DNA from 2 places in the Vibrio sp. QJM3NY_26 genome. Region 2 is predicted to be linked to the other one. Evidence: riboswitches for the same ligand, from Rfam matches in the RefSeq annotation. Region 2 holds a riboswitch; the other holds the start of a gene.
The links. Region 2 has a riboswitch for cyclic di-GMP ahead of AC3CH4_RS09975 (TfoX/Sxy family DNA transformation protein). Riboswitches for the same ligand answer to the same signal wherever they lie in the genome.
Positions count from the first base shown of each region.

Region 1 (14,963 bases), on a different replicon from region 2:
GTTGGGTTTGTGGCAGTTAGACAGAGGTAACGAGAAACTACGTTATGAACAACAGCTATCAGAAAGAGCGCAGCAATCGCCGAGGTCATTGGATGCGGTTATCTCTGAATGGAAGGACTCGCGTATACAAGCGCAAGGTGCATCTGAACAGCTGTCTTTAAATGGTTTGAAGGTTGATGTGGAATTGGAAACACCAAGTGGTTTAGTGGTCTTGTTAGACAATCAGGTTAACCAAGGAGCGGTGGGGTATGTGATTTACATGTTGGGTGAGGTTCGCTTTAAAGATGAAAACGAGTCTTTAGTGGCCGAAAAGCAGTTATTGATCGATCTGGGGTTCGTTGCGGCAAGTAATGACAGAAGAGAGCTTCCACAACTAGGAAACATAACACTACCAACCAATATGTCAGGGCGTTTGTACACTCGTTCAGTGAATCCTCTAAGTCATGAGCTGGGTTTAGAAAACACAACGCCTAAAAGAATTCAAAACATCAACATAACAGCGTTATCAGAGTACACAGGACAAGCCGTTTTACCCTTTGTCTTCCAACCGCAAAGCTTAGAATCGTGGCCTTATGAGTTGTTATGGCGACCGACGGCAATGAAATCTGAGAAGCACTTCGGTTACTCATTTCAATGGTTTGTAATGGCAGCGGTACTTTTGTTTTTGATGTTGTTAATTGGCTATAGGTACCTAAAAGCGACACCTATCACGGAGAACAAAGATGGATAAGTCTCAAGCACGAGTGAACAGGGAAAGTACCGAGGCAAACATGGCTGAGCTTAGAAGCCGTCGTACTAAGGGACGTTTGGTATTAATCGGACTTGTTCTAATTTTCGCTTTGCCTGCGCTTATCGCCAAAACTGTGTTGGACCAGAATTGGTATACGTCAGGTGTCACTAACTCAGGCGAATTGGTAGAACCAAGAGTCACGCTAGCGGATTTTGGCGTAACGGTACCCATGGCTGGAGAGGGTTGGTTAGTGGGTTATATCGCACCGATGGAGTGCGAAAGCTTGTGTGAACAACAGCTTCATTATTTGAATCAAAGCTACTTAGCGTTAGGGAAAAACAAAGAGCGCGTGACCGCCGTTGTTTTCGTCTCAGAAGGTAACTCGTTGTCGGGTTCGCTCAACAAGCCTGATTTGTCGTTTTTAGCTGGTGGTGATCAATTAAGTAACGAGTTTGCACCTGCTTCCATTGTCATAATTGACCCACTCGGGCAATTGGTTATGGAATACAAACGTGTTTCTGATCCTTCGCAGCTAGTCAGCCAATCTAAAGGCATGATTCATGATTTAAGAAAGCTACTCAAGCTGTCACGAGTTGGGTAGTTAATCAGCTTGAGTTGATGATCTTTAGCATATTGCGTTAATGCTGAGTGTTGTTAGCGAAAAGGGAACAAGTATAGGGAGATAAACGATGCAGAATAAAGCCCCTGATTTACTCATGCACATGATGAGATTAACTATCTTGTTAACCCTTACCGTGATTGTGCTCGGCGCTTATACCCGTTTGTCTGATGCTGGCCTCGGCTGTCCTGACTGGCCTGGGTGCTATGGAAAGATCACCGTTCCCTCGAATACCCAAGCCGTTAATCAAGCCAATCTACAATTTCCAGAACGAGCTCTCGAAGCAGACAAAGCTTGGATAGAGATGATCCATCGCTACTTTGCAGGAACATTAGGGCTGCTTATCTTTGTCGTTGTTGCTTGGTGTATTAAAAAGAATATAACAGCTGCTGGTCTTCCGTTACTTATCTCTGCAACCGTGATATTTCAGGCTTTGCTTGGAATGTGGACGGTGACTCTCAAGTTGATGCCCGTTGTGGTTATGGCGCATTTGATGGGGGGCTTCACGTTGCTGTCACTGTTATGTCTGCTCTACTGTCGTTTGTCTCAATTCCAAAGCCGTTTTGGTGAGGCTACCTATTCTTCACCACTTAAAGTCTCGGCACTATTCGGATTACTCATTGTGGTTGGGCAGATACTGCTTGGTGGCTGGACATCGTCTAATTATGCCGCTCTGGTGTGTACCCAATTACCTATCTGTGAAGGGAACTGGACAAGCTATTTAGATTTCAAGAATGCCTTCGATTTTGCTCAACACGGTCATGATAACTATGAGTTTGGAGTGTTGGAATATCCCGCAAGACTTACCATCCATGTCATGCACAGGTTCGGGGCTATTGTGGCGACGTTAACGGTGCTGATGATCGTGTACCAGCTATGGAAATTTGGCCAAGCGCCTCACCAAAAGCTGAGCGTGATTGTCGCAATAGTCCTGTTTACTCAAATCAGCCTTGGGATCAGTAATGTATGGTTTCACCTGCCAATCTCAGTCGCGGTTTTGCATAACCTAGTCGCAGCGATGTTGCTCATCAGCATGGTTGTAACCAATTTTGTCGTGTGGCAACACAAACCAAGTCAGAGCTTGGTGAAAAACAGTGTATTACAAGGAGGTAATCATGGTCAGTAGAACGTCAACACAACATGAAGTAGTGGTTCAAGACGCATCCTTAATTCATAAGATAACAGCCAACAATGACACAGCTTTAAGTAACGAAATAGCTGCAAAAAACAAAGCCACTTGGAAAGTTTATTTAACGCTGACCAAGCCGAAAGTGGTGGCTTTGATGTTGCTGACGGCATTGGTTGGGATGTGTTTGGCCGTGCCGAATGGATTGCCTTTACAGCAAACTGTGTTTGGGATGATTGGGATAGGGCTGATGGCAGGTTCGGCAGCTGCATTCAACCACTTGATCGACAAAAAGATTGATGGGCAAATGACTCGAACAAATCGACGCCCTTTACCATCCGGTGAACTGAGTAGTGTACGTGTGTTCAGCTTTGCCGCGGGTATCGGCTTACTTGGGTTTGCCACGTTAGTGGTGTGGGTCAATCAACTGACCGCTTGGTTAACCTTTGCAAGCTTATTAGGTTACGCAGTGATTTATACCATGTATCTGAAGCGAGCGACGCCGCAAAACATTGTGATTGCAGGGATCGCAGGCGCAATGCCACCTCTACTGGGCTGGACGGCGGTCACCAATGAACTGCATTCAAACGCTTGGTTGTTGGTGATGATCATCTTTATCTGGACGCCTCCGCACTTCTGGGCATTGGCGATTCATCGTCGTGATGAATACGCTAAGGTGAACATTCCGATGTTGCCTGTGACTCATGGTATTGCCTACACCAAAACATCGATTCTGCTCTATACCTTGCTGCTAAGCATCGTATGTGTGCTTCCAGTATTAGTTGGGATGAGTAGTTGGATATACCTGAGCGCGTCTTTGGTACTAAACGGTGGGTTTGTCTATCACGCGTGGGTTTTAAAATATCGTGATGAACCCAACATGGCGATGAAGACATTCAAGTTCTCCATCTATCATCTCATGACCTTGTTTGTTGCTCTGTTGGCAGACCACTATCTACTTTAACAACTGGCGTTTCTACTTTTACTGAACAAGAAAACGGATGCTTTGGGCATCCGTTTTTGTTTGGTTGATGACTAAAACTCACTTAATACAAAGTAAGTATCTAGCGAGTACTTAGTCCACTTTGTTCCAAGCACTTTGCCAGTGTGAACCGACACCTGGTTCGTACTGAGTTGCTGTTGGAGCCCATTGAACACAGTAACCAGAGTATGGGAACTCTTTACACTGATAAACGCCGCCGTCGCTGCTCAGAACCTTTGTTCCTGCTGTGTAAGACTCAATGCTTTCTGGGAATATGAAGTCATAATCGCCTGCTGGTGGAGGTGTTTGCTCGTCCATTAGGTGGAAATCAAGCGTGTTCTGATCCACCAAGTTACCTTGGTCATCTTTCGTCACGACCACAAGCATGTGGTGGCCAGCTTCCGACTTAGATAGAGTGAGTTGAACATCTTCAACTTGTCCGTCTGATAACTTAGATTTCTGAGATGCAAGTGCTTCACGATGATGGTTGTACACAGTCAATTCAGCTTGAATATCGCCTGTTGCTGCAAGAGTAAGATCAAGCTGTGTCGGCTGGTTTTCATCAATAATGTACTCAGACTCTAAGCCTGTGACTTCTAGCTCATGATCTGGCTCTGGAGTATCAATCTTGTATCCGATTTCTACGCTCTTAAAGCCTGAACCTGATTTTAGATAAACAGGGTTCGTGCCGTACACTGGCGCGAAATCGTTTTGATCGTTTAACTGGCCCGCTTGGATTTGCGTTTGCTCTTGATTGATCTTCGAAGCAAGCGCGTAAGACCAGTTGTTTGCTTTACCTTGTTCGTTGTTCTCAATCACTAGCTCTGTACTGTATGAAGCGTTCTCACCAGATTGGTCGAATACGCGAGTGTAAACAGCGTCACCTACATTCAGGTTTTGCGTTGGGTTGATTTGACCGCCTTGATCCCAATCCGGGATAACAGGGCCGTCGCCATCAAACTTCACATCGATAACATTGTAGAAAGCCGCAGCAGTGTCACCCACATCCCATACCGCAAGGATCACTTGATAACCTTCACGCTCTGGTACATTACACAAGTGGCTGACTTGCATCGGTGGTTGTTCCATATTGCCTTCAACGACGCAGAATGGCGTTAAATCAAAAGAACTGCGTGCCAAAGGTTGGTTTGGGTTCCAATCTGGTTGAGTAATGTAATATTTCCAATCACGGGTTTTGTGGTTCGCTGTGAACGTCCACTCAAAGTACTGAGATCCAGATTTGATAGGGCGCTTAACCCAGCGGTCTGCGGTTTGCTCGTCTAGCGCTGCCGCTAAAGAAGATTGTGCACTAGCGATTTTTCCATCGGCAGGGCCGCTTTCAGGAAAGCCCTCAGGGCCTTCTACACTTTGTGGTTCATATTGAATACCACCACAGCCTGTGTTTTTTTGTTGTGTATCACTCGCTGGGAATTTACACAACGCGACACGGCTTTCTGCTACGCCATTATCGTATGCCGAGACATAACCGTGACCGAAGCTTGCTCCACTGACGCTAAGTAGCGATAGCGCGATGAGCGATTTTTTTGGGAGTTGTTTCATTATTTGTCCTTACTGTATTTGGCCGACAAAAAAGAGAACACTCCGGCATGCATTTACACTTAAATTCTATTAAGTGGCGGCCCCGCTATCATAGACAGAATATATGTCGACAGACCGGTGGCTTTGCGTCCTATTCTTTCAAATAGTTTGCCAGAAGTGAGTTTGAGCAAACGAAATGTAGCCAACAGCTTTTATAAATGCGACACAATAGATTTAAATGTGGAATGCTAATCTCGAACTTATAATTCTTAATACAAATTAACTTGCCATATGTATTCCTAGGTAACATATAAACAATTGATATAAATAAAGAAAGTAATTGCTCTAATTGTTTCTGTGAATGATTAATGGTTATTATTCTTTGTTCCTTACACCGATTGAGCGCATATCAAAACCAAACCTTTGGTTTCCACTAACCGAACGCTGACATGCTGTGTATGAAAAGCCGGACAATTGATTGGTACGAATTATATAAAGGAGTCGGTATGGAATTTACAGAGCAAGACAGAGATGCGTTGTATCAAACGTGGATGTCACAAAAGTCGCGAATGCGAATTACGCAGATGGAGTTTTCGAAGAAGCTAGGCATGAACCAGCTTGATTTCTCAAGAGTGCTAAGAGGGGAGACAGCATTGACTATGTCTTTCATTATCCACTTTTGTCGCTTACTTCACTTAGAACCTAGGAATGTGTTTCCTTCGCTTAAAGAAGGTAACAAGTCAGGGCCTAAAGTCGTTTATTTGAAAAGTAGAATGAGTGTTGATGGTGAAATTCAAAATGCTTACATCGAAGGAAATCAAGTAATCGTAGAGTATGCACACACCGTTCAGCATGATTAATTTTAGATCCAGCTTTGATTTTTAACTCCTTTTCTACAATCCTTTCACTTAGGGTATGGCATACTTGGTTGAAATATTGAATTTAATCTAAGTGCGCTATGAAACCTTTAAAATTTCTCTTGCTTGTTGCAACCAGCATCTTTTTGTTTGGTTGTGCAGGCGGCCCAATTAAAACCGCAACTAAATTCACCAGTTATGAAGATTTTCAACCATGATTGACTCGCTTGGTGATGCCAAAGATGCGATCAACTATTGGGTTGAACGTTTAGGTGATACTCTACAGAACATCGATGACGCTTAGAAAGAGCCTGTAATGCTAGAGAAAGAGAACCTGATTAAACTTGCTAGAATGCAAATGCCATTTGGTAAATACGCTGGTCGTACGTTGATTGACTTGCCTGAAGAATATTTGCTGTGGTTCGACAAAAAAGGGTTCCCCTCTGGTGAGCTAGGTGACTTATTAAAATTGTGCCTTGCTCTGAAAATTGAAGGGCTTGATAGCGTTGTCAAACCATTGAAAAGAATGTAGTTGAATAGAGAGCTTGCGTTAATCACGTGAGCTTTTTTTGTTTTCAAGTGCTACACAATGCTACATGTATGCTGAAGCTTGAAGAATAGCTGCTCTTGTCTTCCTTGAAATTACGCAATCGATAGCGTGTAAATAATGTTGTACAGGGTGTTTCTAATATAAAACACAAAAAAAATTGCGTTTATTTTCAATTAGTGATTGAAACTAGAGTTTTTACTAGTTAAGTTACAAGGAACAAGAAGATTAGTGCTGAAAGAAAGTTACGTGAGACAACGTACATTCAGCTCAAGGATAGAAAAAAGGAAGAAGTAAGCGATGTTTCAGACTGATGATGTAAGAATTAACAAAGTAAAAGAGTTATTACCACCTGTTGCTGTTTTAGAAAAGTTTCCAGCGACAGAAATTGCTTCTTCTACAACCTTTGAAAGCCGTAAAGCGATTCATAATATTTTAGAAGATAGCGACGACCGCTTACTTGTTATCGTTGGCCCATGTTCTATTCATGACACAGAAGCTGCACTTGAATATGGCAAACGCTTGAAAGTGTTACGTGATGAACTAGGCGATAACCTTGAAATCGTAATGCGTGTTTACTTTGAAAAGCCACGTACAACTGTTGGTTGGAAAGGCCTAATCAATGACCCGTACATGAACGATACGTTCAAGCTAAACGATGGTCTTCGTCTAGGACGTAAGCTACTGCTTGACCTAACTGATATGGGAATGCCGACGGCAAGTGAATTCCTAGATATGATCACGCCTCAATACGTTGCTGACTTAATCAGCTGGGGCGCAATTGGCGCACGTACGACTGAATCTCAGGTTCACCGTGAACTTGCTTCAGGTATTTCTTGCCCTGTAGGCTTTAAGAATGGTACTGATGGCAACATTAAGATCGCAACCGACGCGATTCGTTCAGCGAGTGCTTCTCACCACTTTTTGTCTGTAACTAAGTACGGTCACTCCGCTATCATTGAAACTGCAGGTAACCCTGATTGCCATATCATCCTACGTGGTGGTAAAGAGCCAAACTACAGTGAAGAGCATGTAAGCAAGATTAAGGAAGAACTAAAAGCTTCAGGTCTTCCAGAGAAGGTGATGATTGATTTCAGCCATGCGAATAGCTCTAAGCAGTTTAAACGCCAAATTAACGTATCTGATGACGTAAGTGCACAGATTTCAGGTGGTGATAAAGCTATTTTTGGTGTGATGATTGAATCTCACCTTGTTGAAGGTCGCCAAGACTTGGTTGACGGCAAAGCAGCGACATACGGTCAGTCTATTACCGATGCTTGTATTGGTTGGGAAGATACTGAAACAGTACTTCGCCAACTGGCAGATGCTGTTGAAGCTCGTCGCAACAAGTAAACTAATTACAGTCAGCGACTAAGCGACTGAAAATTCAAAGCCCTTATTAGCAATCGCTAGTAAGGGCTTTTTTGTGACTCTTAGTTGAAAATTAGTTAAAAACTGGAAGTGCTTTGTATTCTTAAATGAAAAAAGACAGTAGCTCGTCGACTTTAAGTGACAGTAAAGTTCTATCTTGCTTGGTTTCCACGTTGAGGCGTATCAACGGCTCTGTATTGGACTTTCGTAAGTTGAAGCGCCATGTCCCCATATTCATGCTGAGCCCGTCTGTGTGATCGATATCAACAGCATCAACTTGATAGTGCGACAACACATAAGCCATGACTTGTTCTGAGTCTGAAACTCTGCGATTTATCTCTCCGGAAGAAGGGAATCTATCCATACTTGCGCTGGTCAATTGGTGAAGAGATTTTTGGGTTTTCGACATCAATTCAATAACCAGTAGCCAAGGAATCATTCCTGAATCGCAGTATCCAAAATCACGAAAATAATGGTGCGCACTCATTTCACCACCGTACACAGCGTTTAATTCTCGCATCTTCTCTTTGATGAGCGCATGCCCAGCTTTGACTGCAACAGCCTTCCCATCAAGCTTATTGGCGACTTCAATCGTGTTCCATGTCATACGCATATCGTGCAACACTGTGGCGTTAGGCTCTTTTAACAAAAATGCTTCAGCGAGCAACCCGACAATATAGTAACCCTCAATGTAGTTGCCATTTTCGTCAAAGAAAAAACAACGGTCAAAATCACCATCCCACGCAATGCCAAGGTCGGCAGAATGCTCTAAGACTGCATCTTGAGTCGCTATTTGGTTGTTTTTGATCAATGGGTTGGGAATGCCATTAGGGAAGTTTCCTTCAGGAGTATGGTGAACCTTGATGAAGGTGATAGGGGCACTGAGTTCGTTAAATTTCTTCTCTAAAGCATCAATGACATGTCCTGCAACACCGTTTCCTGCGTTAACCACAATCTTCATTGGTGAAAGTTTAGAAGGTGTTATGTAGGAGAGCAGGTGGTCTACATAGGGAGCGAGAATACTGGTCGATATGCCTGAGTTATTTGATTGAACATGAAAGATCGGCAAATCGGTGTTCAGCTCTTGATTCAGTACTTTAATACGTCGTTTGATTTTATCTAAACCACTGTTTTTACTGATGGGGCTAGCATCAGCACCGACCAATTTCATTCCGTTGTAATTGATTGGGTTATGGCTGGCTGTGATTTGTATTCCGCCAATCGCTTTTAGGTGACGAGTCGCAAAGTAGACTTCTTCAGTGCCAGTCATACCTAGGTCTATGACGGCTATCCCAGACTCGATTAAGCCTTTGGTCATGGCTTGTTGTAATGAAAGGGAGGTTTCTCGGTTATCTCGACCAATCACCACTTGAGCCAAGCCATCTAATGAAGTTTCAGGTGTCGTGGATAGGACGTATTCGCCAAATGCCTTACCGAGCAGATAGGCAAACGGCTCATTGATTTGGCTACCAATGATGCCGCGAATGTCGTTGTTCTTAAAGCAGCTAAGATCTAATGTTGGTTTCATTTGATTGAAGTCACTTCTATTTCTATTTTTTGTTCTGAGACGAAGAAGCTTGTTCGCTTCGAACATCTCGCCCATAGCTGTCTTGATATCGAATGATATCGTCTTCACTTAAATGGCTGCCGGTTTGAACTTCAATCATTTCAAGAGGTGTCTCGCCAGGGTTCTCTAAGCTGTGGATGTGACCTAAAGGGATGTAAGTCGATTGATCTTCTTCGACGAGATAGGTTTTCTCATCGTTGGTCACCTTCGCAGTGCCAGCTACTACTACCCAATGTTCCGCTCTATGATAATGCATCTGTAGTGAAAGCTGATGACCCGCTTTTACAGTGATACGCTTAACTTTGTCTCGCTTTCCTAAATCAATCACATCGTATTTACCCCAAGGCCTCAATACCTCACGATGATGAATATGCTCCGTTCGACCTGCTTGACTTAGTTGACTAACAATCGATTTTACACCCTGAACCTTGTCTTTATCTGCGACTAATATGGCGTCTTTGGTCTCGACAATAATCAGGTTATCGACACCGACAGTAGCAACTAGCTTGTTTTCAGCATGGATGTAGTTGTGTTGAGAGTCGACGGTTAACACGTCACCTTCAATGACGTTGTTATGCTCATCTTTGTCGCTTACATCCCAGATAGCAGACCATGAGCCAATATCATTCCAACCGACATCCATCGGGATCACAGCTGCGTGCGAGGTTTTCTCCATCACGGCATAATCGATGGAATCGCTTGGGCTACTTTTGAATGCTTCAGCGTCGATACGGATAAAGTCGAGGTCGGTATTTTGCTTTGCAAGAGCGAGTTTACAAGCCGCTAATATATCGGGGTGGTGTTCGGCGAGTTCTTCAAGATAGCGTGATGCCTTAAACATGAACATGCCACTGTTCCATAGGTACTGTTCTGAGCGGATGTATGCTTCTGCGGTTGCTTTATCGGGCTTTTCTACAAAGCACTCAATGTCGTAAGCATAATGGGTTGGTTGGTCTGTAATGTTGGTTTCTAGTTGTAGGCTAGAGATAAGAGGTTGCCCTTGTTTGATGTAGCCATAGCCAGTCTCTGGAGCATTTGGGGTTATACCGAATGTCACCAGTTTGCCTTGTTTTGCGTAATCAACACCACGGTTAATCGATTGTTGAAATTCAGAGGTTTTAGCGATGTGATGGTCGGCAGCAAGCACTAATAAGATTGGGTCAGCCGCTTCTCTTTTAGTCTCATGAGATTTGGTCAAAGCTTGCAAGGCTGCAAGTGCGATGGCTGGCGCAGTATTTCTACCGACAGGTTCTAACAGAATGCCACTGTGCAGGACGTTAGCTGAGCGAATTTGTTCAGCAGCGATAAAACGATGCTCTTCATTACAGATGATGAATGGCGCATCGCAGCTGCTATCCGTTAGGTGTGCGTTGATACCTTGCAGGCGTTGAAGTGTCTGCTGAAGCATCGACTGTTCGCCAGCAATATTCAGGAATTGCTTAGGATAGAGCTCTCGAGACAGTGGCCAGAGGCGGCTTCCAGAGCCGCCAGCTAGGATGACAGGTAAAATCATAGAGTGGTAATTGTGTGCATTAGAATACTGCCATCATATTACCACGCTTCACGCTTATTACTTATCGATAACCAAGAAGGATGCTGACTATCGATGACCTTCCGTAGGAGAGTTCAACATATCTTTGGGATCGCTAACATTCTGATTATCACCTAGGCTCTGAACGCTGTTATGACCTTGAACATTAGAAAAGTCTTGAGGGTCAATCTTGAGTGTCTGTGTGGGGAACGCGATGTCTGCATTGTGTTTATGAATAATCGCCAGAACCTGTAACAGAACGTCTTGCTTCACTTTGTGGTACCTGATCCAGTTGACCGTTTTTGTGAAGGTGTAGATAAAGAAGTTCAGTGTTGATGGTCCAAATTTGTCAAAGTTAACGATTAACGTCTGTTTGGCATCAATATCTGGGTGGGCCTCGAGCATGGTTCTTACATCATCAACAATGAGCGCCAATTTGTCTGCATCTTGATAACGAAGACCAAATGTTTCATTGATTCTACGATTTAACATTCTCGATGGGTTCTCTACCACAATACTACTGAACACCGAATTTGGAACGTACAAAGGACGTTTATCAAAAGTGCGGATAATCGTCATGCGCCATCCAATGCGTTCGACCGTACCTTCGATTTGACGATCGGGAGAGCGTATCCAATCTCCGACTTTAAAAGGGCGGTCGAAGTAAATCATCATGCCGCCAAAGAAATTCGACAGTAGATCTTTAGCGGCTAAACCGACGATTAAACCACCGACACCACCAAAGGTAAGCAAGCCCGATAGGCTCAGCCCAAACGCCTGCATGATGGTTAAGCCGCCCATCACCATAAAGAACAGTCGAGCCACTTTAGCGATAGCTTGTACTGTGGTTTCGTCTCTGGTTTTTTGCTCCAAGACATACTCTTCAGAGTTACTGATCATTCGCAGCGTAAACCAAACAAACGTAGATATGATCAGTATGTGTTTAAGTGTTCTTAGCCAGTTGATTTCATTACCAAACTGGTCTTGAAGGATTAAGCCAACAGACACGGTAGCAGGCCAGCACCAAAGCAACGTACTGACAGGTGTTTTTAAGGCCTCTAGCAGTAGGTCATCCCAATGAAATTGGGTTTTTTTGACCAAGATTTCCAGACGATTATGGACAATTCGCCAAGCGACCCAAGCGAAAAAGCTCGCAATAGTGATGAATAGGACGCTATTTGCCCAATCGCTATGGCTCTGGTTGATGTAGGTTTGTACTTGGGTTATGAATTCATTCATTGTGTGTACTGCCGCAGAAATTATGGGTTAGAAATTAGCAGAAATCACTTTTGTTCTCTACCTTTATAAATCAATCGATTAGCTGACAATTGTATCTCTATATGGATATATAGTCGTTTTTTTGTATGAAGACAATTTTGTTATTTGTTTTCGATGCTACGTAGCTTTGTGAGTGGAGTAATAAATGAGTGACAAACAATATGCAGTTATCGGCTTAGGGCGTTTTGGGTTATCTGTATGCAAAGAGCTACAAAGTTCAGGGGCGCAGGTGCTCGCTGTCGATATTGATGAAGAGCGAGTGAAAGAAGCGGCCAATTTTGTTTCACAAGCGATTGTTGCGAACTGTACGAGCGAAGAGACAGTTAAAGAACTAAGGCTGGACGATTACGATATGGTGATGGTGTCGATTGGCTCTGATGTTAACTCCAGTATTCTAACGACGCTAGTGGTAAAAGAATCAGGCGCAAAAGCGGTTTGGGTGAAGGCGAACGATAAGTTTCACGGCAAGATCCTTTCTAAGATTGGTGCCGACCATATCATCATGCCGGAGCGAGACATGGGTATTCGTGTTGCGCGTAAAATGTTGGATAGACGCGTTCTTGAGTTTATCGACCTTGGCAGCGGTTTAGCGATGACGGAAATTGTTATTGGTTCTAATTTTTTGGGTCAGAAACTTGGTGACCTTAAGCTGTGCAAAGAAAATGGTGTTGAGGTACTTGGTTTCAAACGAGGCCCGAACCTAACTAAAGCACCTGAACTGGATGTGAGTTTAGAAATTGGGGATGTGGTGATCATCGCTGGGCCGAAAGAGACCTTATCTAGAAAGCTACGCAATTGGTAACTGGCAATCGGAAATAAGGTAACAGTATGAATTCGTTAAAACGAAAAGGTACTTTCTACACGCTTAAGAGTGATAAAAAGCCACGTAAAGGATCTGAACCTAAGATTATCCTTACGAGCTTCTTAGGCGTACTTATCCCTTCTGCAATATTGTTGACGCTACCCGTGTTCTCTGTGACAGGTCTAAGCTTTACGGATGCACTGTTTACTGCCACGTCGGCGATCAGTGTGACAGGCTTAGGTGTTGTTGATACCGGTCAGCATTTCACCTTGGCAGGTAAAATCTTACTGATGTTCTTGATGCAAGTCGGCGGGTTAGGGCAGATGACCCTTTCTGCGGTGCTGCTCTATATGTTTGGTGTTCGGCTAAGTTTGAAACAGCAAGCATTAGCGAAAGAAGCATTGGGGCAAGATCGTAAGATTAACCTCCGAAAATTAGTCAAGAAGATCATCATTTTTGCATTGGTGGCGGAATTTATAGGTTTCGTATTGCTCTGTTTTCGTTGGGTTCCTGAAATGGGATGGGCAACAGGGAGCTTTTACGCGTTATTTCACGCGATTTCTGCATTCAATAACGCAGGATTTGCGTTGTTCTCAGACAGTATGGCGAGCTTTGTTGACGATCCACTGGTGATCTTTACCTTAGCAGGCTTGTTCATTTTCGGCGGATTAGGTTTTACGGTCGTGGGCGACCTGTCGACTAACTGGCGGAAAGGCTTCCAACATCTGCATTTACACACCAAGATTATGCTAACGGCGACACCGACGTTATTGGCGGTGGGCACGGTGATGTTTTGGTTATTGGAGAGAAATAACTCAGCGACGATGGAGGGCTTGTCGACACAAGGGCAATGGTTGGCGGCTTTTTTCCAGTCAGCGAGTGCTCGTACTGCTGGTTTTAATAGTGTGGATTTGTCTCAATATACACAACCTGCATTATTGGTGATGATAGTACTGATGTTGATTGGTGCTGGTTCAACTTCCACTGGTGGTGGGATTAAAGTATCGACCTTTGCGGTTGCATTTGTTGCGACTTGGACATTCTTGCGTCAGAAAAAGCATGTAGTGATGTTTAAACGCACTGTGACCTGGCAAGCGGTAACAAAGTCATTGGCCATTATTGTGGTAAGTGGAGCACTGTTAACCACCGCAATGTTTTTGTTAATGCTTACTGAAAAGGCGGCGTTTGATCGAGTGATGTTTGAGGTGATTTCGGCCTTTGCGACGGTCGGACTGACTGCAGGGTTAACCGCAAACCTAACTGAACCTGGGAAATACATCATGATTGTGGTGATGGTGATTGGACGAATCGGACCTTTGACTTTGGCTTACATGTTAGCTCGCCCTGAGCCTTCGTTGTTGAAATACCCAGAAGATACGGTGTTAACGGGTTAATAAGGTTAACAGGCTAAGGTTAACCCTTCTTGTTAGTGCGTTAGAAAAACAAAGCCAGCGAATATGCTGGCTTTGTTTTTTAGAGGTTCAGAGGTTTATAGTCAGTTTCTGAATTCTTAGCCCTCGAATAATCCCACATATTCTTCGTAGCCTTCGTCTGCCAGTTTATCCGCTGGAATAAAGCGCATTGCGGCTGAGTTCATGCAGTAGCGTAAACCTGTTGGCTTTGGACCATCTTTAAATACATGTCCTAGGTGAGAGTCACCAAATTTACTGCGAACCTCTGTTCTCGGGTAAAGCAGCTTGTAGTCTGTAGTCGTTACGACATAAGCCTCGCTGATTGGCTGTGTAAAGCTCGGCCAACCTGTACCTGATTTGTATTTGTCTTTTGAAGAAAACAAAGGCTCACCCGTTACGACATCAACGTAAATACCTTCTTGCTTGTTATCCCAGTATTTGTTGTCAAATGGGCGCTCTGTCGCGTCGTCTTGTGTGACATCGTATTGCAGTGAAGTTAGAGAAGCTTTGATCTCTGCATCAGACGGCTTGCTGTATGTCTTAGTATTGGCTGTCGCATTCTTACCATCGATGATCTGACGGATCGTTTGCGGGTTTTCATT
Region 1 is NZ_CM173516.1:133,480-148,442, reverse strand. Features, by position in the region: gene AC3CH4_RS16160 (SURF1 family protein) at 1-730, shown strand, start outside; gene AC3CH4_RS16155 (hypothetical protein) at 723-1,331, shown strand; gene AC3CH4_RS16150 (COX15/CtaA family protein) at 1,420-2,475, shown strand; gene cyoE (heme o synthase) at 2,465-3,439, shown strand; gene gbpA (N-acetylglucosamine-binding protein GbpA) at 3,551-5,017, opposite strand; cyclic di-GMP riboswitch class I at 5,090-5,179, opposite strand; gene AC3CH4_RS16135 (XRE family transcriptional regulator) at 5,503-5,856, shown strand; partial or broken gene AC3CH4_RS16130 (DUF3313 domain-containing protein) at 5,955-6,065, shown strand; gene AC3CH4_RS16125 (DUF3820 family protein) at 6,170-6,385, shown strand; gene aroG (3-deoxy-7-phosphoheptulonate synthase AroG) at 6,701-7,753, shown strand; gene AC3CH4_RS16115 (phosphohexomutase domain-containing protein) at 7,875-9,299, opposite strand; gene AC3CH4_RS16110 (mannose-1-phosphate guanylyltransferase/mannose-6-phosphate isomerase) at 9,322-10,851, opposite strand; gene AC3CH4_RS16105 (mechanosensitive ion channel family protein) at 10,939-12,108, opposite strand; gene AC3CH4_RS16100 (potassium channel family protein) at 12,293-12,949, shown strand; gene AC3CH4_RS16095 (TrkH family potassium uptake protein) at 12,976-14,343, shown strand; gene msrB (peptide-methionine (R)-S-oxide reductase MsrB) at 14,460-14,963, opposite strand, start outside.
Region 1: linked by a shared signal. The riboswitch ahead of gbpA (N-acetylglucosamine-binding protein GbpA) and the one ahead of AC3CH4_RS09975 (TfoX/Sxy family DNA transformation protein) in region 2 are both predicted to bind cyclic di-GMP.

Region 2 (14,963 bases):
GCGTCTTCTATCCATTGGTAAACCTCTTCTGGCTTCAAGCCTTTTTGTGGTTGCAGCTTAAACCGTTTTCGATGTGGCATCCCATTCAATACATGAGGAATGTTGCCACAAATCACATTTTTCAGGACTAATCCGTGGTGGTTGTAAAACATTATCGAAGCAACGCCACCGGGGTTTACTTGCTCCAACAATAAATCAAGCGCCTCTTTAGGATCTGCGAGCCATTCCATTACGGCATGAAACATCAAAAAATCGACTTTCTCATCGAGATGTTCTGCGACTTTTTGTACCGGAGAATGGATGAATCGATACTGATCTAACAAACCCGCTTCGCTGATACTTTCTTCTGCTAGCTTCAGCATTTCAGAAGAGAGGTCGCAAAGAGAAACGTTATGCCCAAGCGACGCAATTTTTTGCGACATCTGCGCAAGGCCGCCTCCAGCATCAAGCACATGCAGCGGCGAAGCTGATTGCTCAAATTTGCTCAAAGCTTGTTCTAAATCTTCCCATACGATGATCTGACGGATCTCTCCTTTGTCAGAGCCGTAAATGTTTTTTGCAAATTTGTGGGCAATATCGTCGAAATTACGGTCTTCAGTCACGGCTACTTGAGTTATTATGTCCTATCGTGCCTGCTATTCTGTCACAGGAATTTCAGGAATAAAGAGGCGATGTCTCTTTTTACTACTAAGTGATGTTTTTTCGGACTATTCGGATATGTTTGAGCTGAAAAAAGTAGTGTCTTCGTTACTGATGCCACTGCCAGCAATGTTAATTCTCGCTTTTCTGGGTTTAGCCCTAGTGATGTTTACTACCAAAAGGAAGACGGGTTGCCTAATCACCCTTTCAGCCCTCTGTGGTATTTTCCTCATCGCTTTCCAGCCAGTTTCTAATCAACTTTTAATGCCAATGGAAAGGCAACACACCGCTTTTTTACCTGTCGATGAAACCATCGATTACGTGATGGTTCTCGGAAGTGGTCACGTCGTAGACGACCAAATCCCACCAACATCAGAGCTTAGTCGCACCGGTCTAATGCGTTTAAGTGAAGGGATTCGTATTCTACGCCTTTACCCTGGTGCAAAACTCATTTTGTCGGGCTATGGCGCAGGCACTGAAGTGAGCAATGCTAGAATGATGGCCAAAGTTGCGTTGGCACTAGGTGTCTCAAAGCCCGATATCATTCTGCTTGAAACAGCAAAAGACACTTGGGAAGAAGCCCGCCAAGCCGCTGCGTTCGTTAAAAATAAAAGAATGGTACTGGTAACTTCCGCTAGCCATATGACTCGCGCATTGAATGAATTCCATGCTGCCGGCATGAGGCCATTACCAGCACCAACCAACTACCTTGCACAAGAAGGGATTGTTGAACCTTGGAATAAGTACATGCCCAAAGCTCTTTACCTTGAACAAACTGAGCGTTACTGGCACGAAACAATGGGGTTGATGTGGCAAAGCCTGCGTGATTGGCTTGATACAAGTAATGACACCGTTGAAGAACCCATTGTTGTTCCTGAAACATCTCGCTTAGTTGAAGATGACGGTGGTATTTCTGCGGCGCAGCCTCAATAAACTCAACCGAATAAGTAAACTGGATCTTATCAGTAGACATAATCTTACCTGTAAACATAGTTTTATCTGTAGACTCGACCAGATAGGCAAAACTGATTAACCAAGTAATTTGCAGGTTTCCAGTTCGTAAACAGTAAAAGCTAAACAATAAAAAAGCCGAGACATCAATGATGTCTCGGCTTTTTACGTTTAAATATCGTTGTTGATTAGTCATTCCTAAAGGAAATCAATCACCAGCGAACATGTAACCTTCACCGTGAACCGTTACAAAAATTTGTGGATTCTTAGGGTCAAACTCCATCTTCGCACGCATACGACGGATTAACACGTCGATAGTTCGATCGTTTGGAGCATCCACTCGGTGGCTGATCATATTCAGAATGCGTTCACGACTTAATACCTGGTTAGGGTAAGAAGAGAGCGCAACCAACAGTTCATATTCAGCTTTAGTCAGTTTTACCGGTTCGCCGTTTTTGCTTAGCGCACGACGAGGGATATCAAACGTCCACTCACCAAAACGAACCACAGATTCGTCTTCAGTCTCTTCAACCTTACCTGCTGCTGTTTTACGAGCGGCAGAAATGCGCCAAAGTAGGTTTTTAACTCGAACCAATAACTCGCGAAGTTCGAAGGGTTTAGTAACGTAATCGTCAGCGCCCATTTCAAGGCCAACGATTTTGTCGATGCTATCCGTGCGTCCAGTAACTAAAATAATTCCAATGTCTGATTGACTGCGTAATTCGCGAGTTAGCATCAATCCATCTTCGCCTGGTAAGTTGATGTCCAGCATAATGAGGTCAACGTTATTATCTTCTAACACGTTTCTCATTTGAGCGCCGCTTTCCGCTTCGCTTACTGTGTAACCTTCGTTCTGGAAGTATCCGACCAGTTTACTGCGGGTTACCACATCATCTTCTACGACTAATACGTGATAGCTCATCTACACCACTTTTCTTATTTAATAGTTTCAGTGACTATTCTATTCATAACTCGTAACAATTCTAGTGGTACACAAGATAAAAGCCAGAAACATGGATCTTTTTTGATACAAGACAATCTTAAACCTTGCTATTTATCGTCCATCGCAATTCAATATAGGCATTACTACTAACGAGTAACTTTGCGTTTCGCAAATAACCTTGTTATTCAGCCTTGGTGTGCTTTGCACAAGTAACTTCAAGATGCATATAAGTAACACCACAAGACTAAATCAGGATCTAAGAAATGAAAGATACGAAAGCGTTCAACGAGCAAAGAGCAGAAATATACTGGTGGCTATCAAGCTTATTCGCTAAAGAGCTCACTCAAGAAGAACTCGATCACTACCACTCTGTTGAAATTCGTTCTTTCCTAACTGGTTTAGGCGAAAATGAAACACTAAAGCCGGCGATCGATAGCCTAGTGGATGCGCTAAACCGCCTACAAACGCGTGAGGATGCTCAACTAGAATTGTCTGCTGACTTCTGTGACTTATTCTTAAAAACAGATAAGCATGGCGCACTTCCTTACGCTTCTATGTATATCGGTGAGACTGGCCTTTTGAATGATAAGCCAGCAAAAGATATGGAAGAGATCATGGCCAAGCACAACTTAGTGGTGAACCAAGACCTAAAAGAACCAGCTGACCACATCGCTATCGCACTCGACTTCCTTGGCAACTTGATCATCCGTTCTAATGAAACGGAACTTGAAGAAGAGCTAGAGAAATCGTTCATTGTTCAACAGCAATTTATCGAGCAACAACTTCTTACTTGGGTACCAAAGTTCAACGTTAAATGTCATGACGTTGACGAATTCGGTTTCTACGCATCAGTCTCATCTCTGCTACTTGCATTCTGTAAATTGGACACCCAATACCTCGCTGGTGAATAAGCTTATTGGATGACTCGTTAAATAAATTCAGAAGAATGTGACAATTCACCCGGATTTCCGGGTGAATTTTATTGCGAGTAATTTCTAGTCAGTCTAAAATTGTGACCGCAAACGATAAAATATGAAACATTCACGAAATGCTATGCTTATTATAGTTTTGAGCATTTCGGTGTTAAGACAAGCCGCTCAATAGCGGTTTTTTGTTTTTTAGCACTTTAGTACCCAAAGAGCCCTACAAATTTAAGCTCTTAGTTAGGTAGCTTAACGGCTACTTCATTCCGTACTTTGGGAAAGTAGCTTCTAATAGGATAAAACCATGGCCACTATAAAAGATGTCGCTCGCTTAGCAGGCGTATCAACAACAACCGTTTCTCACGTAATCAACAAAACTCGCTTTGTTGCAGAAGCGACGCAAGAAAAAGTAAATAAAGCCGTAGACGAACTGAACTATGCACCAAGTGCCGTTGCTCGTAGTTTGAAGTGCAATACAACCCGCACTATCGGCATGCTAGTTACTCAATCAACTAACCTATTCTTCTCTGAAGTTATCGATGGTGTTGAAAGCTACTGCTACCGTCAAGGTTACACTTTGATTCTGTGTAATACGGGCGGTATCTATGAGAAGCAACGTGACTACATTCGAATGCTTGCAGAGAAACGTGTAGATGGCATCTTAGTTATGTGTTCTGACCTAACTGAAGAGCTAAGAGGCATGTTAGACCGTCACGCTGACATTCCTAAAGTGATTATGGATTGGGGCCCTGAGAGTTCTCAAGCAGATAAGATCATCGACAACTCTGAGGAAGGTGGTTACCTAGCGACCAAATACCTCATTGAGCACGGTCACTCCAAGATTGCTTGTTTAAGTGGCCACTTAGACAAAGCGGCATGTGTTGAACGCATCGCGGGTTACAAACGCGCACTCAACGAAGCTAAGATTGCTACCGATGATAACATGATCATTGAAGGTAACTTCGAGTGTGATACTGCGGTTCTTGCTGCAGAGAAAATCATTAAGATGGTAGATCGCCCAACGGCCGTATTCTGTTTTAACGACACAATGGCACTCGGCCTAATGAGCAGATTGCAAGAGAAAGGAATTCGTATCCCTGAAGATATTTCAGTGATCGGCTATGACAACATCGAGTTGGCTGAATACTTCTCTCCACCGTTAACAACGGTTCACCAACCCAAACGTCGTGTTGGTAAGAACGCTTTCGAAATTTTGTTAGAACGCATTAAAGATAAAGACCATGAAAAGCGTGTGTTCGAAATGCACCCTGAAATTGTTGAGCGAAGCACAGTTAAAACGTTAAATTAATTGATAAATTCAGTTTAATATAATTAAGCGCACCTTTAGGTGCGCTTTTTTTATCAACAACATGAATGAACCTGGTATCATACTGGAAAGATCATTAATTGAAGCAATATCACATTTTGAAATAACAAGTGTGAGCCTCATTCAACAAAAACTTTATTCTATTCAATCAGTCACGCACAGGGCAAATCACTTGAAAGAGTGAGACGCAAAGCTTCCGGCCTAAACCACTCGTTGGTATGGTAGCGGGGTTACCGATGGCAAAATGCAGTAACTACTAATAATTTAGTAATTTACGGCTAATTGACAATTTAATTGCAACATTTTGCTAATCTCTCGGACCTGCTTATTTGGTGGCGTAGTTCAAATACACCGAGATAAATAACATGGATAAACCGATACTAAAGGATTCAATGAAATTATTTGAATCCCTAGGAAAAATAAAATCACGCTCGATGTTTGGTGGCTTCGGTCTTTTTGCTGATGACACTATGTTTGCTCTGGTTGTAAATGACCAGCTGCACATACGAGCAGACAAATGCACAACGAAACAGTTCGAACAACAAGGCTTTCAACCGTACGTCTACAAAAAACGTGGTTTCCCTGTCGTTACTAAATATTTCGCTTTACCCGAAGGCCTGTGGCAAGACCAAGAGAAAATCTTGCAGCTTGCAACGACGTCTCTGGGTTTTGCTAAAGAAGAAAAAGCTGAGCAATCTTCAGCTAAGCCTACTCGACTCAAAGATCTGCCCAACCTTCGACTCGCCACTGAGCGTATGTTGAAAAAAGCAGGGATCGATTCCGTAGAACGTTTATATGAATCTGGCTCTGTAAACGCATTTAACGCCATCAAAGAATCACATGCGTCTTCTGTCAGTATTGAACTACTTTGGGCGCTAGAAGGCGCGATCAATGGCACACATTGGTCTGTTATACCGCAGCAGCGTCGTGAAGAGCTTATCAATCGCGTCAATTAACATTGTAAGTGAAAAACTATATACATAACTAAGCCGCATTTACTGCGGCTTTTTTTATATCTGCTGAAAGTTAATCTATGCTTTGCCTGTCTGTCTATACTAATGGTATACATTGAAAATTTAGAGGAAGTATCAATGAGTAAGAAAATGATATTGGGTATTGTGTTGGTCGTAACCATCGTCTTGTTAGGCGTCAATTTCGGCCAATACCTAACGCTTGAAAATGCCAAGGCCCAACAAGCCGTTTTAAATGACTACATTGATAGCAACTTCATTGCTGCCGCTGCTATCTATTTTGTCGCGTATGTAATGATTACTGCTTTCTCAATTCCTGGTGCTGCTGTTGTGACCCTGTTAGGAGCTGCGCTATTTGGTTTCTGGAATAGTTTGCTGCTGGTCTCTTTCGCCAGTGCCATTGGTGCAACCCTCGCATTTCTAAGTAGCCGCTACCTTTTACGTGACTGGATCCAAACCAAATTTGGTGACAAATTAGCAACGATTAACAAGGGCGTTGAAAAAGACGGAGCATTTTACTTGTTTTCTCTGCGTCTGATTCCTGTATTCCCATTTTTCCTTATCAATCTGTTGATGGGTCTAACACCGATGTCTGTGAGTCGCTATTACATTACAAGTCAAATAGGAATGTTACCGGGTACTGCCGTTTTCTTGAATGCTGGTACTCAACTCGCGGAAATTGATTCACTTTCGGGTATCGTGTCCCCTTCAGTACTATTGTCATTTGCCTTACTGGGTGTATTCCCAATCATTGCTAAATGGTTGATGAATAAATTTCGCTCAGCACCTGTGGCTGAATAACGTATACCTATAATAGCTTAATAACGCATATAGCCAGATAAGGTTCTATCTCAATGAAAATCTTCAGTGCATCGAATCCGACAGAAGCCCACATCATCCGTGGATTACTAGAAAGTGTGAATATTGCGTGTGAAGTCCGTGGTGAAGGGTTATTCGGTTTGAAAGGGGAAATCCCATTTACCGAAGAAACTGACCCCTACGTATGGTTATATGAGCCAGAATTGGCGAGCAAAGCCTGGGCAGTTGTTAATGACTACCAGAAACAGCAAGATTCAATCATTTATGAAGAGTGGCGTTGCGGAGAATGTCATGAAGTCAACGAAGCACAATTTGGTTCTTGTTGGCAGTGCGGTGCTGCTTCACCTGAATAGCAGGTTTTGAAAGGTAAAGTGGCTCCAACGGCCTTTTATAACCACTCGGTCAGATACCTCCTCCAAATAAAAACGGGAAGCTAAAATTAGCTTCCCGTTTTTGTCTCAATTCTATTCGAGCGTCTGTTCTGGTGAAGAATCGAGATAATCACTGAATTTGCTTTTGAATAAAAGCGATAGATCGTTGATTGAATTCTTCAGGGTTTTCTACGTTACATACGTGTCCACAATTCGGAATTTCTACTAGCTCGCTCGACTTATGCGCCTCTACCATTTCTTTTACTGGCTTGATGAACATGTAGTCTCGCTCGCCCATCAAATACAAAGTTGGAATCGGCAACTCTCGGTCTTTGAAGTATTTCATCAATGGGTTTACATCAGCCGTGAGGATAAACCAGCGCTTGAACTCTTTCTGGCACAGTTTTTTGGCTTCGCGGATAAACAGGTGACGTGATTCTTTTTGGCTTTTTTGTGGCATCACAACGTAAGCAAAAAGGCTGTATAACCACATATAAGGAATGATGTGCTTACTCAAGTTACCCAACTTGATTAAGACTTGAGAGCGAGTGTTGAGTTTAGTCACGGCACCACCCAGTACCATTGAACGCACACGGCCAGCCGCTAGCTCTGCGACATTACGGACAATAATCGTGCCCAAAGACATACCTACAAAGTGTGCAGAACGGATTTTCAGATGGTCTAACACCTTAAGAATATCAAGCGTCACCGATTTGAACGTATAACGATTCGAAATCAGCCCTTTGAGGATGTTGTCTGATTTACCATGCCCTCTCAAATCAATGAGAAGCAAGTTGAAGTGCTGTTTATACGCTTTGATCTGCTTAAACCAGATGGAGGAACTGCCTCCTGCGCCATGCACAAATACAACCCACTCATCGCTCGTAGGGTGAGTAAATGTTTTATGAAATAGTAAACTCTCAGACATACCTATCGCTTTAATTATTGGAATGGAGCTCTGCCTCATCACAAGGCGATGGCTAAGGATATCACGCAATCAAGAAATTTAAGTGATAATAGTGTCAAACCTAACATTAGTCATGTGAATACCTACCCCACCTTTTCTACCTGACTAAAATGAGTTTGCAAGTTTTGTCTTCCTAAACGTGATGTGATCTGACCAGAAAACAAAAAGGCACTCTACTATCAGAGCGCCTTCTACTATTAAGTTCAGTTGTTATACATCAGCTTATTTTACAGCTAATTCAGCACGTTAAAATGCAGAATGGTACATCGTAAGGTATTCTTTTGCCGCATCTTCCCAACTAAAATCTTGTTGCATAGCGTAAAGTTGAACACGCTTAATTTCAGCGGGGTTTTGTGCATAAAGTAGTAATGAACGATGCAATACTGCCAGTAACGCTTGCGGTGTTGGCTCTTCAAAAGCAAAGCCGGTCGCTATCTCGGGATCCTGATCGTAATCATTCACACTGTCTTTTAAACCGCCCACAGAGCGAACAATCGGTAACGTACCGTAAGCCATGCTGTAGATTTGGTTTAAGCCACAAGGTTCGAACTCCGAAGGCATCAAGAAGAAATCAGAACCCGCTTCAACTAAGTGCGCAAGCTCATTATTATACGCCTCTACAAACGAGAACTTATCTGAGTGAAGTGCCGACAGCTCTTTCAGCTGACTCGCTAAAACTGGATCACCAGTACCGACAATCACGATCTGAAGATCGTTTTTCAAAAACTGTTCGATGATAGGCAGTAAGTAATGAACACCTTTCTGATTAGTCAAACGACAAACCATGCCATAAACCGCACAATCGGTGACGGGGAGGCCAACATCTTGTTGCAGTTTTTGCTTACAAGCTGACTTCCCACGAACCATGCTGTGCTTTGTCGCTTTGAATTTACGAGGGAGGAAAGCGTCCGTTTCCGGGTTCCAAGCTCCGTAATCACAACCATTCAAAATGCCAAAAAGATCCGCGGATCTGTACTGGAATTCTGCTGCCATACCGTGACTGCCTAATTCCGTTTTCAACTCCTCGGCATACGTTGGACTTACTGCGTTCACCTTATCAGCACACATCACGCCGGCTCTCAGCATAGTGACATGCGTGTCACTCACTGAAGCTTCAGGCACATTGTAGCTATGCATTTCTGGTAGAAATTGCAGTTCATCGTATGCGAACACACCTTTGAAAACCGCGTTGTGAATTGAGATAACACTGCATGTATTTTCAAAGAAATCATGTTGTTGATAACGTGATTTAAGCAAAAAAGGAACAAAGCCTGTATGCCAGTCATTTGCATGAATGATATCAGGTTGGAAGCCAAGCTTAGGAAGCATATCAAGGCAGGCTGCACTGAAGAACGAGAAACGCTCTCCGTTATCTGCGTAAGCTTGATTATTTTCTGCGTACATTTCTGGACGGTCGAAATATTTGGCACATTCGATACCAAAAACTTGAACACCCTCTATACTCAGTTTTTTGACTTGGTAAGCGGTATGAGGCCAATGATCGAGCTCGGTCGATAAAATGACTTCGGCTGCATCAATGTTTGGAATGTTTCTATACGCGGGAATAGTCACTCGAACGTCCTGTTCGAGTGTTTGTAACGCTTTCGGCAGTGCCTTGGCTACATCAGCCAAGCCACCACTTTTAATCAAGCCTTCAACTTCAGACGCTACAAAAAGTACCGAGAGAGTTTTAGTAACCAACTCGCGCTCCTTTAGAAATAACAACTACACCATCGTCAGATACGTGGTAATGCTTTTTGTCTTCTGTCAGGTTTACACCAATTTGAGTGCCTGGTGCGATGTCTGCATCTTTATCAATGATAACGCGACGAAGTATACAACCCTCGCCCACCTTCACATCACCTAATAAAATACTCTCACTAATATCACACGCTGATGCGATATTGCTGCGGAAGCCTAAAACACTCTTTTCAATACGCGAACCACGTACGTAACTACCGCTACACACAAGACTATCAATGATCTGAATTCGACCATTAGCCGAGTCAGTAAACGTAGCTGGTGGTAGTGGCGGATAGTAAGTGTGTAGAGGCCATTTACGGTTATATAGCGAGAATGGTGCATCTTTCTTAAGAAGGTCCATATGTGCTTGCCAGTACGCATCAATCGTACCTACATCGCGCCAGTAAACTTCTTCTTTCTCACCAGTAATACGGTTGGTGCTGAAATCATAAACAAACACATCACCGCGTGGGAACATGTTTGGAATAATGTCTTTCCCGAAGTCATGTGAAGATTCAGGTTTATCTGCATCTTCCGTTAGTTCAGCAAAAAGTTCTTTCGCTTCAAACACGTAGTTGCCCATTGAAACGAGCGCAGACTCTGGGTCTCCTGGAATCGACTTCGGATTTGCAGGCTTCTCTTCAAAGCCAATCATACGGCCTTCAGCATCCACCTCGATAACACCGAATTCTGATGCTTCAGCAAGCGGCATACGCAGTGCAGAAACGGTTAACGCTGCTTTCTTTTCTTTATGGAAATCAAGCATTTGTTTGATGTCCATTTTATAGATATGGTCAGAACCAAAAATACAGACTTGATCAGGTTCTTCCAGCTCCATAAAGCCCATATTTTGGTAGATAGCATCTGCTGTGCCTTCATACCAACGCTTTCCTTTACGCATTTGCGCAGGAATTGGGTCGATAAAACGATCTGTGATGCCACTGATATTCCAACCTTTTTTCATGTGGTGGAACAGAGATTGTGACTTAAATTGTGTTAATACGTAGATCTTCATAAGATCAGCATTAACGAAGTTGTTCAAAGCGAAATCAATTAAGCGGTAACTACCACCGAAAGGAACCGAGGGTTTGCTGCGAGATTCAGTCAAAGGTCTTAAGCGAGAGCCTTCACCACCAGCAAGAATCATTCCCAATACACCAGCCATTTTATTCTCCATATATCTATAGCTTGTCGATGTCAGTACTCGTAGAGGTGTCTTCCTCTGGGGGATGAGCACTAACACTTATTTCGGTACTTAACGAATATTCATTCACATACAGTGACAATATCCTAAGCCAAACGTTGTTATGCGTGCACTATTCTTTGCACTTGGTTTTATATACGTTATCGACTTTTCGGTCGATTTCAATTTTTAATACGCCATTCTGTGCTATGTAAGCTGATTGCTTTCCTAAGACTTAAAGCAGCTCACACTACACCGTGCGGGCGAAACATTACATTAACACCCGTCACACATCAGGTATACAACTAAACACTGATCTTTGAGTTACAATATTTGAATTAAGTTACATTCTCGTTAAAGTTGCATAAGAAGATATAATTAATCATCTCCATTTATTTTACCCTGTGAATTTAATAAATTATCGCAATCGACACAGCAAATCAACCAGTTGCATAATTAGTCGTATTTTGGTCAAAAAAAAACAGCCTAATGGCTGCTTTTTTTCAAATAACGTTCAGTTACTTCTCTTTAGGCTTTTTACGTTTATCCGTAATTTCCCACTTACCATCGATGTACAACGCAGTCCAACCAGATGGTTTGCCATCCGCTTCAGTACGAACGTAGTTCTCTTTTGTCTTACGACTAAAACGAACGACTGTCGGCTTGCCATCAGGATCAGCAACCGGTGCTGATGTCAGGTATTGGAATTTAGGTGAAATACGGTCTTTAAAACGCACTAGCTCTTCCACTAATGGCGCACGTGTTTCACGTGATTTAGGAAAGTTGCTCGCTGCCATAAATAGACCAGAAGCACCGTCACGAAGTACGAAGTACGCATCTGAATTTTCACATGGAAGTTCAGGGAAATGCACTGGGTCTTCTTTAGGTGGCGCTACTTCGCCATTTCTCAGAATCTTACGAGTGTTCTTACAATCTTCACTCGTACAGTCCATGTATTTACCGAAACGACCGTTCTTCAGAACCATGTCAGAACCACACTTGTCACACTCAACAAGTGGGCCATCGTAGCCTTTGACTTTGAATTCGCCATGTTCAACCACATAACCTTCACAGTTAGGGTTGTTACCACACACGTGCATCTTACGCTTATCATCAATCAGATAAGCATCCATTGCCGTTTCACAAATAGGACAACGCTTTTTCGCTCGAAGTGCTGCTGTTTCAACGTCTTCTTCAAGAACGTTGATAATACCTTCTTCATCACCAAGGTTGATTGTTGTCTTACAACGCTCTTTTGGTGGAAGTGCATAACCAGAACAACCTAGGAATACGCCTGTCGAAGCCGTACGAATACCCATTTTACGGCTACAAGTTGGACACTCAATATCGGTTTCTACGATATGATTTGGCTTCATGCCACCAGCATCTTCGTCTAAATCCGCTTTTTCCAAATCGCCAGTAAAGTCTTCGAAGAAGTTATCTAGCACGCCTTTCCAGCTTGCTTCGCCTTCTGCAATTTGGTCTAACTTCTGCTCCATACGAGCAGTAAAGTCATAGTTCATTAGATCATTGAAACTGCCATCTAGACGGTCGGTAACAATTTCACCCATCTTCTCAGCATAGAAACGGCGCTGTTCAACTTTTACATAACCGCGATCTTGAATCGTCGAGATGATTGATGCGTAAGTTGAAGGACGACCAATACCGCGCTTCTCAAGCTCTTTAACTAGCGCAGCTTCAGTGAAACGTGCTGGTGGCTTAGTGAAGTGCTGTTTAGGGTCGAGTGCGATTAAGTCTAGCTTTTCACCAACCTGTACAGCAGGAAGAATAGTATCTTCATTTTTGCCCATTGGACGTTGAACGCGAGTCCAACCGTCAAACTTAAGAATACGGCCTTTCGCTTTTAACGTGTACTCATCCGCTTTAACGCTTACTGTCGTTGAATCGTATTGCGCAGGTGTCATTTGACAAGCAACGAATTGATTCCAAATCAGTGAATATAGCTTGTGTGCGTCTGCGTCTACGCCGTTTAGGTCTTCCGACTTAACATCTACACTTGAAGGACGAATCGCTTCGTGGGCCTCTTGAGCGCCCTCTTTGCTGCCGTATACAAGTGCTTTAGGTGGAAGATATTGCGCGCCGTACTCAGAACCAATGTATTCACGAGCGGCTTCTACAGCTTCTGAACTCAAGTTCGTTGAGTCAGTACGCATATAAGTGATGTAACCCGCTTCATACAGACGTTGAGCCAGCATCATGGTTTTCTTCACGCCGTAACCAAGACGCGTACTCGCCGCTTGTTGCAGCGTAGACGTGATGTAAGGTGCAGACGGCTTACTCTTAGTAGGGCGGTCTTCACGTTTACATACTTCGTATTGCGCTTTTTCTAAAACGCTAACTGCAGCTTGTGTTTGCGCTTCATTATCAGGTTTAAACGCAACACCGTCTTTCTGAGCGACTTGCAGTCTGAAATCTGTTTTCTCTGCTGTTTTGGTATCAGCATGCACATCCCAGAACTCTTCGGGGATAAAAGCGTTGATCTCGCGCTCGCGCTCAACCAGTAGTTTTACAGCGACTGATTGAACACGGCCAGCGGATAGGCCTCGTGCGACTTTCTTCCAAAGCAGTGGTGACACCATAAAGCCAACAACACGGTCCATAAAACGTCGTGCTTGTTGTGCGTTTACGCCATCAATGTTTAGCTCACCTGGAGTTTCAAAAGCTTGTTGAATAGCATTTTTAGTGATTTCGTTAAAAACCACTCGCTTGTATCGCGTTTCATCACCACCGATGATCTCACGAAGGTGCCATGCGATAGCTTCTCCTTCGCGGTCCAAATCGGTTGCGAGATAAACATGGTCTGCGTTCTCAGCCAGTTTTTGCAATTCAGCAACGACTTTTTCTTTACCAGGTAAAATTTGGTAGTTCGCTTCCCACTCTTGATATGGGTTGATACCCATCTTTTTAATGAGAGCTTTGCGATCTTTTTCTTTCTTGATACGAGCTTTATCTTCTGGGCTCATACCCTTGGTTGAAACTGCAGCAGCCTTTTGACCAGTACTTTGACCCGCCGTTGGTAAATCACGTACGTGACCTACACTCGACTTAACGACAAAGTCTTTGCCAAGATATTTATTGATAGTTTTAGCCTTGGCTGGCGACTCCACTATAACGAGCGATTTACCCATATTGACTCTAACGTCCTTAATCACGATGCTTCAGCACCAACAATTTAGCTTGTGGGCTTTTACGCATGATATTCTAAATTCATTGCTTCTTTTTTTACTATTGTGCGAGATTACTAGAAGATCAACCGCTTTTTTCAAAATTGGATCTGATCGCTCGACAATTCGACGACTCATAGAGAAAAGGGGCACAATATAAAGAAGCTATAAAGTACTCACTAAGAATACTTGCAAGAGCCTATTCATCAGGCATTACGTCTAAACGGGCTCATACTAAGCTTGTCCGCGAATCTAACGCGAGCCCCATTCAATTATTTTTGCCGTAAATCACAAAATAAATTGTGGATGTTTGAAAAGACTCTCTTAATCGGTTGTGAAATCATTGAATTTCTAGTTCGACACCATAAACTCAACGTTATATTCAGTTATCAGAGATAAACTCATGACAAAGAAAGTAATAGCAGAATTTGATTTACTGCTTATCGCAAACCAAATTATCCAATCACATGATGACTACATTGAAGGCATGCGCGCAAACAGCGTAGTAGAAAAAGACGATGTCCTCATCTTCAAAGGTGAATACTTCTTAGACAGCAATGGAATGCCGACAGAGAATACAACCGCAGTATTTAACATGTTTAAATACTTAGCGCACCATCTTTCAATAGAATTTACGCTTCAACAATAACGAAAAAGCTTGCCATTTAGGCAAGCTTTTTTACTTCCTGGACCTTTATATGCTTAGCATTTTTATTGACTCAGCATTTTCAGCTTGTCGAAGTAGTCAGGGAAAGTCTTTGAAGTACAACCTGGATCATTAATTGTCACACGAGTATCGCTCAAGGCAACCAACGAGAAACACATCGCCATACGGTGATCATCATAGGTATCGATCGCCGCATGTGTCAGTTGAGCAACAGGGTTAACGATGATGTAATCTTCACCTTCTTCGACCTCTGCGCCAACTTTACGAAGCTCTG
Region 2 is NZ_CM173515.1:2,269,121-2,284,083, forward strand. Features, by position in the region: gene cmoM (tRNA uridine 5-oxyacetic acid(34) methyltransferase CmoM) at 1-602, opposite strand, end outside; gene elyC (envelope biogenesis factor ElyC) at 718-1,572, shown strand; gene torR (two-component system response regulator TorR) at 1,799-2,512, opposite strand; gene torD (molecular chaperone TorD) at 2,797-3,444, shown strand; gene purR (HTH-type transcriptional repressor PurR) at 3,761-4,765, shown strand; cyclic di-GMP riboswitch class I at 4,936-5,021, shown strand; gene AC3CH4_RS09975 (TfoX/Sxy family DNA transformation protein) at 5,149-5,739, shown strand; gene AC3CH4_RS09980 (TVP38/TMEM64 family protein) at 5,875-6,555, shown strand; gene AC3CH4_RS09985 (putative signal transducing protein) at 6,609-6,926, shown strand; gene AC3CH4_RS09990 (alpha/beta fold hydrolase) at 7,075-7,872, opposite strand; gene glgA (glycogen synthase GlgA) at 8,158-9,612, opposite strand; gene glgC (glucose-1-phosphate adenylyltransferase) at 9,602-10,819, opposite strand; gene topA (type I DNA topoisomerase) at 11,356-13,986, opposite strand; gene AC3CH4_RS10010 (YciN family protein) at 14,426-14,671, shown strand; gene aroA (3-phosphoshikimate 1-carboxyvinyltransferase) at 14,734-14,963, opposite strand, start outside.